Regions from separate parts of the Bacillus sp. mrc49 genome, predicted to be linked through region 2. Evidence: a T-box and tRNA genes for the amino acid it is inferred to sense, from the RefSeq annotation. Region 2 holds a T-box; the other holds one or more tRNA genes.
What was found. A T-box is a leader RNA that pairs with one kind of tRNA and senses whether it is charged. The one in region 2 lies ahead of serS (serine--tRNA ligase), so its partner is inferred to be a tRNA-Ser.
Positions count from the first base shown of each region.

Region 1: it has a tRNA-Ser gene. The T-box ahead of serS (serine--tRNA ligase) is inferred to sense a tRNA for this amino acid. The anticodon was not compared.

Region 1 is NZ_PHNG01000713.1:240-3,615, forward strand. It holds partial or broken rRNA gene CVN76_RS20070 (23S ribosomal RNA) at 1-126, shown strand, start outside; rRNA gene rrf (5S ribosomal RNA) at 247-362, shown strand; tRNA gene CVN76_RS20080 (tRNA-Val) at 373-448, shown strand; tRNA gene CVN76_RS20085 (tRNA-Thr) at 459-534, shown strand; tRNA gene CVN76_RS20090 (tRNA-Lys) at 556-631, shown strand; tRNA gene CVN76_RS20095 (tRNA-Leu) at 640-721, shown strand; tRNA gene CVN76_RS20100 (tRNA-Gly) at 730-804, shown strand; tRNA gene CVN76_RS20105 (tRNA-Leu) at 817-905, shown strand; tRNA gene CVN76_RS20110 (tRNA-Arg) at 916-992, shown strand; tRNA gene CVN76_RS20115 (tRNA-Pro) at 1,002-1,078, shown strand; tRNA gene CVN76_RS20120 (tRNA-Ala) at 1,096-1,171, shown strand; tRNA gene CVN76_RS20125 (tRNA-Met) at 1,200-1,276, shown strand; tRNA gene CVN76_RS20130 (tRNA-Ile) at 1,287-1,363, shown strand; tRNA gene CVN76_RS20135 (tRNA-Ser) at 1,386-1,478, shown strand; tRNA gene CVN76_RS20140 (tRNA-Met) at 1,581-1,654, shown strand; tRNA gene CVN76_RS20145 (tRNA-Asp) at 1,661-1,736, shown strand; tRNA gene CVN76_RS20150 (tRNA-Phe) at 1,760-1,835, shown strand; tRNA gene CVN76_RS20155 (tRNA-His) at 1,865-1,940, shown strand; tRNA gene CVN76_RS20160 (tRNA-Gly) at 1,945-2,018, shown strand; tRNA gene CVN76_RS20165 (tRNA-Ile) at 2,024-2,100, shown strand; tRNA gene CVN76_RS20170 (tRNA-Asn) at 2,113-2,187, shown strand; tRNA gene CVN76_RS20175 (tRNA-Ser) at 2,189-2,279, shown strand; tRNA gene CVN76_RS20180 (tRNA-Glu) at 2,283-2,354, shown strand; gene CVN76_RS20185 (TraR/DksA C4-type zinc finger protein) at 2,400-3,146, opposite strand; gene CVN76_RS20190 (1,4-dihydroxy-2-naphthoate polyprenyltransferase) at 3,293-3,376, opposite strand, start outside.
Region 2 is NZ_PHNG01000501.1:4,774-8,149, forward strand. It holds gene serS (serine--tRNA ligase) at 1-1,242, opposite strand, end outside; T-box leader at 1,307-1,532, opposite strand; gene CVN76_RS04820 (D-alanyl-D-alanine carboxypeptidase family protein) at 1,601-2,920, opposite strand; gene guaB (IMP dehydrogenase) at 3,095-3,376, opposite strand, start outside.

The DNA of each region.
Region 1 (3,376 bases), on a different contig from region 2:
CAAGATGAGATTTCCCATGGCGCAAGCTAGTAAGATCCCTGAAAGATGATCAGGTTGATAGGTCAGAGGTGGAAGCGTGGCGACATGTGGAGCTGACTGATACTAATAGATCGAGGACTTAACCAACGCTTCTGAAAAAAATGAAATACCTTCTTATTATCTAGTTTTGAAGGAATGAAAATTTCTTCTTGCATTTTCTCAAAAAGACGTTATAATAATATATGTCTTGAAAAAACGCAAACAATGTTTGGTGACGATAGCGAAGAGGTCACACCCGTTCCCATTCCGAACACGGCAGTTAAGCTCTTCAGCGCCGATGGTAGTTGGGGGTCTCCCCCTGTGAGAGTAGGACGTCGCCAAGCAGTTATATATGGAGGATTAGCTCAGCTGGGAGAGCATCTGCCTTACAAGCAGAGGGTCGGCGGTTCGATCCCGTCATCCTCCACCATTTTACACCTGCCGGTGTAGCTCAACTGGTAGAGCAACTGACTTGTAATCAGTAGGTTGGGGGTTCAAGTCCTCTTGCCGGCACCATTTATTTAGTAGGACAAGCACGAGCCATTAGCTCAGTTGGTAGAGCATCTGACTTTTAATCAGAGGGTCGAAGGTTCGAATCCTTCATGGCTCACCATTTTTCATGCGGGTGTGGCGGAATTGGCAGACGCACCAGACTTAGGATCTGGCGCCGCAAGGCGTGGGGGTTCAAGTCCCTTCACCCGCATCTTTCATGCGGAAGTAGTTCAGTGGTAGAATACAACCTTGCCAAGGTTGGGGTCGCGGGTTCGAATCCCGTCTTCCGCTCCACTTTTCGTATGTGCCGGGGTGGCGGAACTGGCAGACGCACAGGACTTAAAATCCTGCGGTAGGTGACTACCGTACCGGTTCGATTCCGGTCCTCGGCACCATCTTATATATGCGCCCGTAGCTCAATTGGATAGAGCATCTGACTACGAATCAGAAGGTTGTAGGTTCGACTCCCGCCGGGCGCACCATGTTTTTTGCGGGAAGTAGCTCAGCTTGGTAGAGCACTTGGTTTGGGACCAAGGGGTCGCAGGTTCGAATCCTGTCTTCCCGACCACGTGATTTTTAATGAATGGGGCCTTAGCTCAGCTGGGAGAGCGCCTGCCTTGCACGCAGGAGGTCAGCGGTTCGATCCCGCTAGGCTCCACCATTTTTCAATCAGAAACTTATATTATATTGGCGGTGTAGCTCAGCTGGCTAGAGCGTACGGTTCATACCCGTGAGGTCGGGGGTTCGATCCCCTCCGCCGCTACCAATAAATATAAGGACCTTTAGCTCAGCTGGTTAGAGCAGACGGCTCATAACCGTCCGGTCGTAGGTTCGAGTCCTACAAGGTCCACCATATGTATTTTTTCAACAGCCATGGAGGTATACCCAAGTTCGGCTGAAGGGATCGGTCTTGAAAACCGACAGGGGAGTCAAATCCCGCGGGGGTTCGAATCCCTCTACCTCCTCCATTTCTTTAAAAGCAGCAAGTTGTTTTGAAACAACCTTTAATAGAGGAAGCGGAATAAACAATACATACGAAAACTTGATGCTGATCGTTTCATTATTACCGTCGCGGGGTGGAGCAGTCCGGTAGCTCGTCGGGCTCATAACCCGAAGGTCGCAGGTTCAAATCCTGTCCCCGCAATTATTAGGTCCCGTGGTGTAGCGGTTAACATGCCTGCCTGTCACGCAGGAGATCGCGGGTTCGATTCCCGTCGGGACCGCCATTTTTAAAATTTAATACATTTGTGGCTCAGTAGCTCAGTCGGTAGAGCAAAGGACTGAAAATCCTTGTGTCGGCGGTTCGATTCCGTCCTGAGCCACCATTATTGCAAAATCCATGCAATAGATTACGGCGGTTGTGGCGAAGTGGTTAACGCACCTGATTGTGGTTCAGGCATTCGTGGGTTCGATTCCCATCAGTCGCCCCATTTCGCGGGTGTAGTTTAGTGGTAAAACCTCAGCCTTCCAAGCTGATGATGAGGGTTCGATTCCCTTCACCCGCTCCAAATATGGGCCTATAGCTCAGCTGGTTAGAGCGCACGCCTGATAAGCGTGAGGTCGATGGTTCGAGTCCATTTAGGCCCACCATATTCATATTGTTCCGCAGTAGCTCAGTGGTAGAGCATTCGGCTGTTAACCGAACGGTCGTAGGTTCGAGTCCTACCTGCGGAGCCATGGGGAAGTACTCAAGAGGCTGAAGAGGCGCCCCTGCTAAGGGTGTAGGTCGCGCGAGCGGCGCGAGGGTTCAAATCCCTCCTTCTCCGCCATTTGGCCCGTTGGTCAAGCGGTTAAGACACCGCCCTTTCACGGCGGTAACACGGGTTCGAATCCCGTACGGGTCATAACAAAAAAGGAAGCATACATCAGGTATGCTTCTTTTTTTTTGTCTATTTTTTTTCATTGATATAACTATCTTTTTGCTTGTAGGGGATGTCCCCAAGGTTGGAATCGATATGTTCGTCTTCCAATGTATCCTCATATTCCTTTTGCCGCTTGTTCGGCATATCCACTCTATTTTTCCCTTCAATGTCATTTGCGGCAAAGCCTTCGTAGTCTTCAGGGAATCCATTCGTTTCATCTTCGTTATCATAAAGGTCATTGTAATTGTCATGGTCGCCTGTGTAATCGGATGGCGTTTCGGACGTACCGAATTTGGCGACTTCACCAAAGCTATCTTCTTTATCGACTATTTCATTTCCGTGACGGTTTTCAAAATCATCACCCCTGGACGGGATCAGGATGTCTTCTTCAACCGGGCGATCATGTGCATTCGCCCGTTCCGGCGTATGTTCGACACAATAGAGCGTGCTCGGGATGGCTTCAAGCCTCTCGAAAGGGATTTCCTTCTGGCAGGTTTTGCAATGACCATACGAGCCTTCTTCGATGGCATTCAAGGCTTCTTCAATTTTCTCCATTTCCGATTGGGCATGTTCATCGAGTGCTTGATTGCGTTCGGCTTCGAATAATTCGGTGCCAAGGTCGGCAGGATGATTATCATATGAGGATAATTCCCCTACTGATTCCGTCTGGCTCTCAAGTTCAGTTCCTTCATCATTTTGTATCCTTTTTTCAAGCTCCGTTTTTTCCTGGAGCAGTTCCTTTTTGAATGTTTGTATTTGTTGCTGGGTTGGCATATCGACTACACTCCTTCTAAAGTACATATCTATGAACTACTGGTAAGATGCTTGTATTATCTATTACCCGAAATGGCGCATAGGAAAACAAAATGAAACGGAAGATAGAAAAAAGGACTGAGTCGGATGAACTCAGTCCTTTGGGGTTAAATAAAATAGCTGATGAATAAACCGATGGCCATAAGCAGGCCAAAGAAAGTGTTGGTTTGGGCCGTGGCTTTCATTGCCGG
Region 2 (3,376 bases):
CCTTAATACTTCAGGAATGATTACACTGCCATCTTCCTGTTGATAATTCTCCAGAAGGGCTGCAACAGTACGGCCAATCGCCAAACCAGAACCGTTTAATGTATGAACGTGCTCCGGTTTGCCTTTTGCATCACGTCTGAAGCGAATATTGGCCCGCCTAGCCTGGAATGCTTCAAAGTTACTGCAAGAAGAGATTTCACGATACGTACCGTAGCTCGGGATCCAAACCTCGATATCATACTTCTTGGCAGCCGTGAAACCTAGATCGCCCGTGCACATGCTTAGCACCCGATATGGAAGGCCCAGCAATTGCAGGACTTTTTCTGCATGACCAGTAAGAGTCTCCAACGCTGCATAAGAATCTTCCGGCTTCACGAATTTCACTAATTCAACCTTGTTGAACTGATGCTGACGAATCAACCCGCGGGTATCCCGTCCGGCAGATCCAGCTTCGGATCGGAAAGAAGCGCTAAATGCAGCATAGCTAATCGGCAGGTCATCGCCACTCATGATTTCATCACGGTGGTAATTCGTCACAGGCACCTCGGCTGTAGGAATCAAGAAGTAATCCTCACTTTCGATCCGAAAGGCATCTTCCTCGAATTTAGGCAATTGACCAGTTCCCGTCATGCTTGCACGGTTCACCATATATGGAGGCAGCATTTCCTCATAGCCGTGCTCTTCGACATGAAGATCCAGCATGAAGCTGATTAAGGCGCGCTCCAGTCGAGCGCCAAGACCTTTATAAAAAACAAATCGGCTTCCAGTCACCTTAGCCGCCCTTTCAAAATCAAGGATACCTAAATCTCCAGCTACATCCCAATGCGGTTTAGGTTCAAACTTGAACTCAGGCACTTCGCCCCATTTGCGGATTTCGACATTATCGTCTTCCGTCTCTCCCACCGGCACACTTTCATGAGGGATATTGGGGATGGAAAGCAGTAACGTGCCTAACCTGCCCTCCACTTCACGAAGCTCATCATCGAACCCTTTGATTTGATCGCCGACTTCACGCATTTCGGCAATCATTTGATCCGCATCCTTTTTCTCTCTTTTTAAGACGGCCACTTGCTGAGAAACTTCATTCCTTTTGCTTTTCAATTTTTCCGTTTCGGCAATCAGCGTGCGGCGCTTCACATCAAGCTCCTCGAATTTACCTAAATCGGTTAAATCCTCTCCTCTGAATTGCAGTACTCGTTTTACTTCTTCAAAATTATTTCTTACATATTTCAAATCCAACATTTTTCAAGTCCTCCTTATTATTTTTATAATCTATAAAAGAACGCAAAAAACTCCCGTCCCCTAAAGAAGGGACGAGAGTTAACCCGCGTTGCCACCCTAGTTGAAGGCATATGAAAACTGCCTACCACTTACCACGATAACGGCTTTTAACCGAAAGTAATTACTGGCCCAAAGGGGCTTTCCATACTCTGCTCCAGGAGGGATTCACAAAATTCTCACACCGGTTTCCACCAACCACCGGCTCTCTTCGGAAAGAAATCATTGTTACTAATTCCTGTCATTGCTTTTGTTCGTATCGGATTGTTTTCCATAATGTACTATAATTTTATACATTACGCAACACTTTTATACACGAATATTAAAACCAACCTTTAACAGTTGAAGCTACACTGCTCCATACATCCCCGAAGAATCCGCCAACTGCCCGCATGGATAATACGAACCAATTTGCTTTTTCTACCGTTTCGGCAGCTACGACATTAACTTTTGTTGAATTGCCGTTAATGTACCCGTAATCTTCGCCCTTTTTAGGAGTGACGGTGATGTAGCCGAGCTTTTCACCTTTTTTGATTGGTGCCGTCAGCTTACCGGCTTCGTTCAATTTGTTTTTATCGATCACTAGATCGGTTTTATAGTTATCTTTACCGCCATTTTCTACTAGCAGCTCAATTGCTTTTTCTGATTCGATCTTGACGCTTTTTTCCTTACCTTTAACAACTGAAAGGGTTTCTTCCCCTTTCACCTGATACTTGGCTGGAAGGACTTTTTCTTTTTTGAAGGTTGCATACGCATAGTCCATCAGCTTGGTGCTGTCCGCAAAACGTTGATTCTTATTAGTGGACTTCATGACAACCGTGATATAGCGTTGACCATCCCGTATGACCGTACCTGTATGGCCATAGCCGGCATATTCAGTGGATCCCGTTTTCAGCCCGTCCACGCCTTTATATTCGAATATAAGGCCTGGCAGCATCCAGTTGAAGTTCGGATATTCCTTGCCATCTCGGAATTTCAATTTGGAGATGCTGGCGATTTTTAATACTTCAGGATAATCGTTGATAAGACGATAAGCAAGCAGAGCAGTATCCTTCGCTGTCATGACGTTTTCATCATCTGCTTTACCGGTAGGGTATTCCCCCAATAGATCGGAATTGTTCAAACCGCTGGCATTTACGAATCTATGATTTTTCAAGCCTAATTTACTTGCTCTTTCGTTCATTAATTTAACGAAATTCTTTTCACTTCCGGAAACTAGCTGAGCCAATGCCACTGTCGCTGCATTTCCTGAATAGATGGCCATGGCTTGATAAAGTTCCTTAACTGTATAGTCCTCACCTTCCGTCAAACCAACATTCGACAGATTCGGTGCTTTTGAAAGATCATGCACATACTTATTGATTTTTACTTTTTGATCCCAACTGATTTTCCCATTTTTAATGGACTCCATTATGATGTACTCAGTCATCATTTTTGACATGGAAGCGATGCCCAATACTTTATCGGCATTTTTTTCATACACGATTTGACCTGTTTTACCATCAATTATGATGGCTGCTTCTGCTTTTAAACCCAAATTATCAGATTCAGCAACAGCTTCCCCCGGTTGATAGGCAAATTGCGACATAACAAGAACAAAAACAAAAGTGAAAATGAGGGTTATCTTGCTGATTTTTTTCAATTTCCAATACCTCCAACTTTTAAGCTAATCTCTATTAACAAAGAAAAATCTTTATGTAATTCCCTTGACACCTTGTCTAGTTTATCACAGAAAAAATAAAAAAAATAGACAGAGTAATCGAGGACTCTGTCTATTTTCATAATAAATTTTAATGACGATTAGATGTTAAAATCATTACAAGGAATAGTTCGGTGCTTCTTTTGTAATTTGGACATCATGTGGATGACTTTCTCTTAATCCGGCACCAGTCATTTTCACGAATTGGGAGTTTTCCCTCAATTCTTCCAATGTCGCTGTACCGCAATATCCCATTCCGGAACGAATGCCACCTAGCAGCTGGAAGATCGTATCGGATAATGGTCCTTTGTATGGAAGGCGGCCTTCGATGCCTTCCGGAACGAATTTCTTATTATCCTCTTGGAAGTAACGGTCTTTAGATCCCTTTTCCATGGCAGC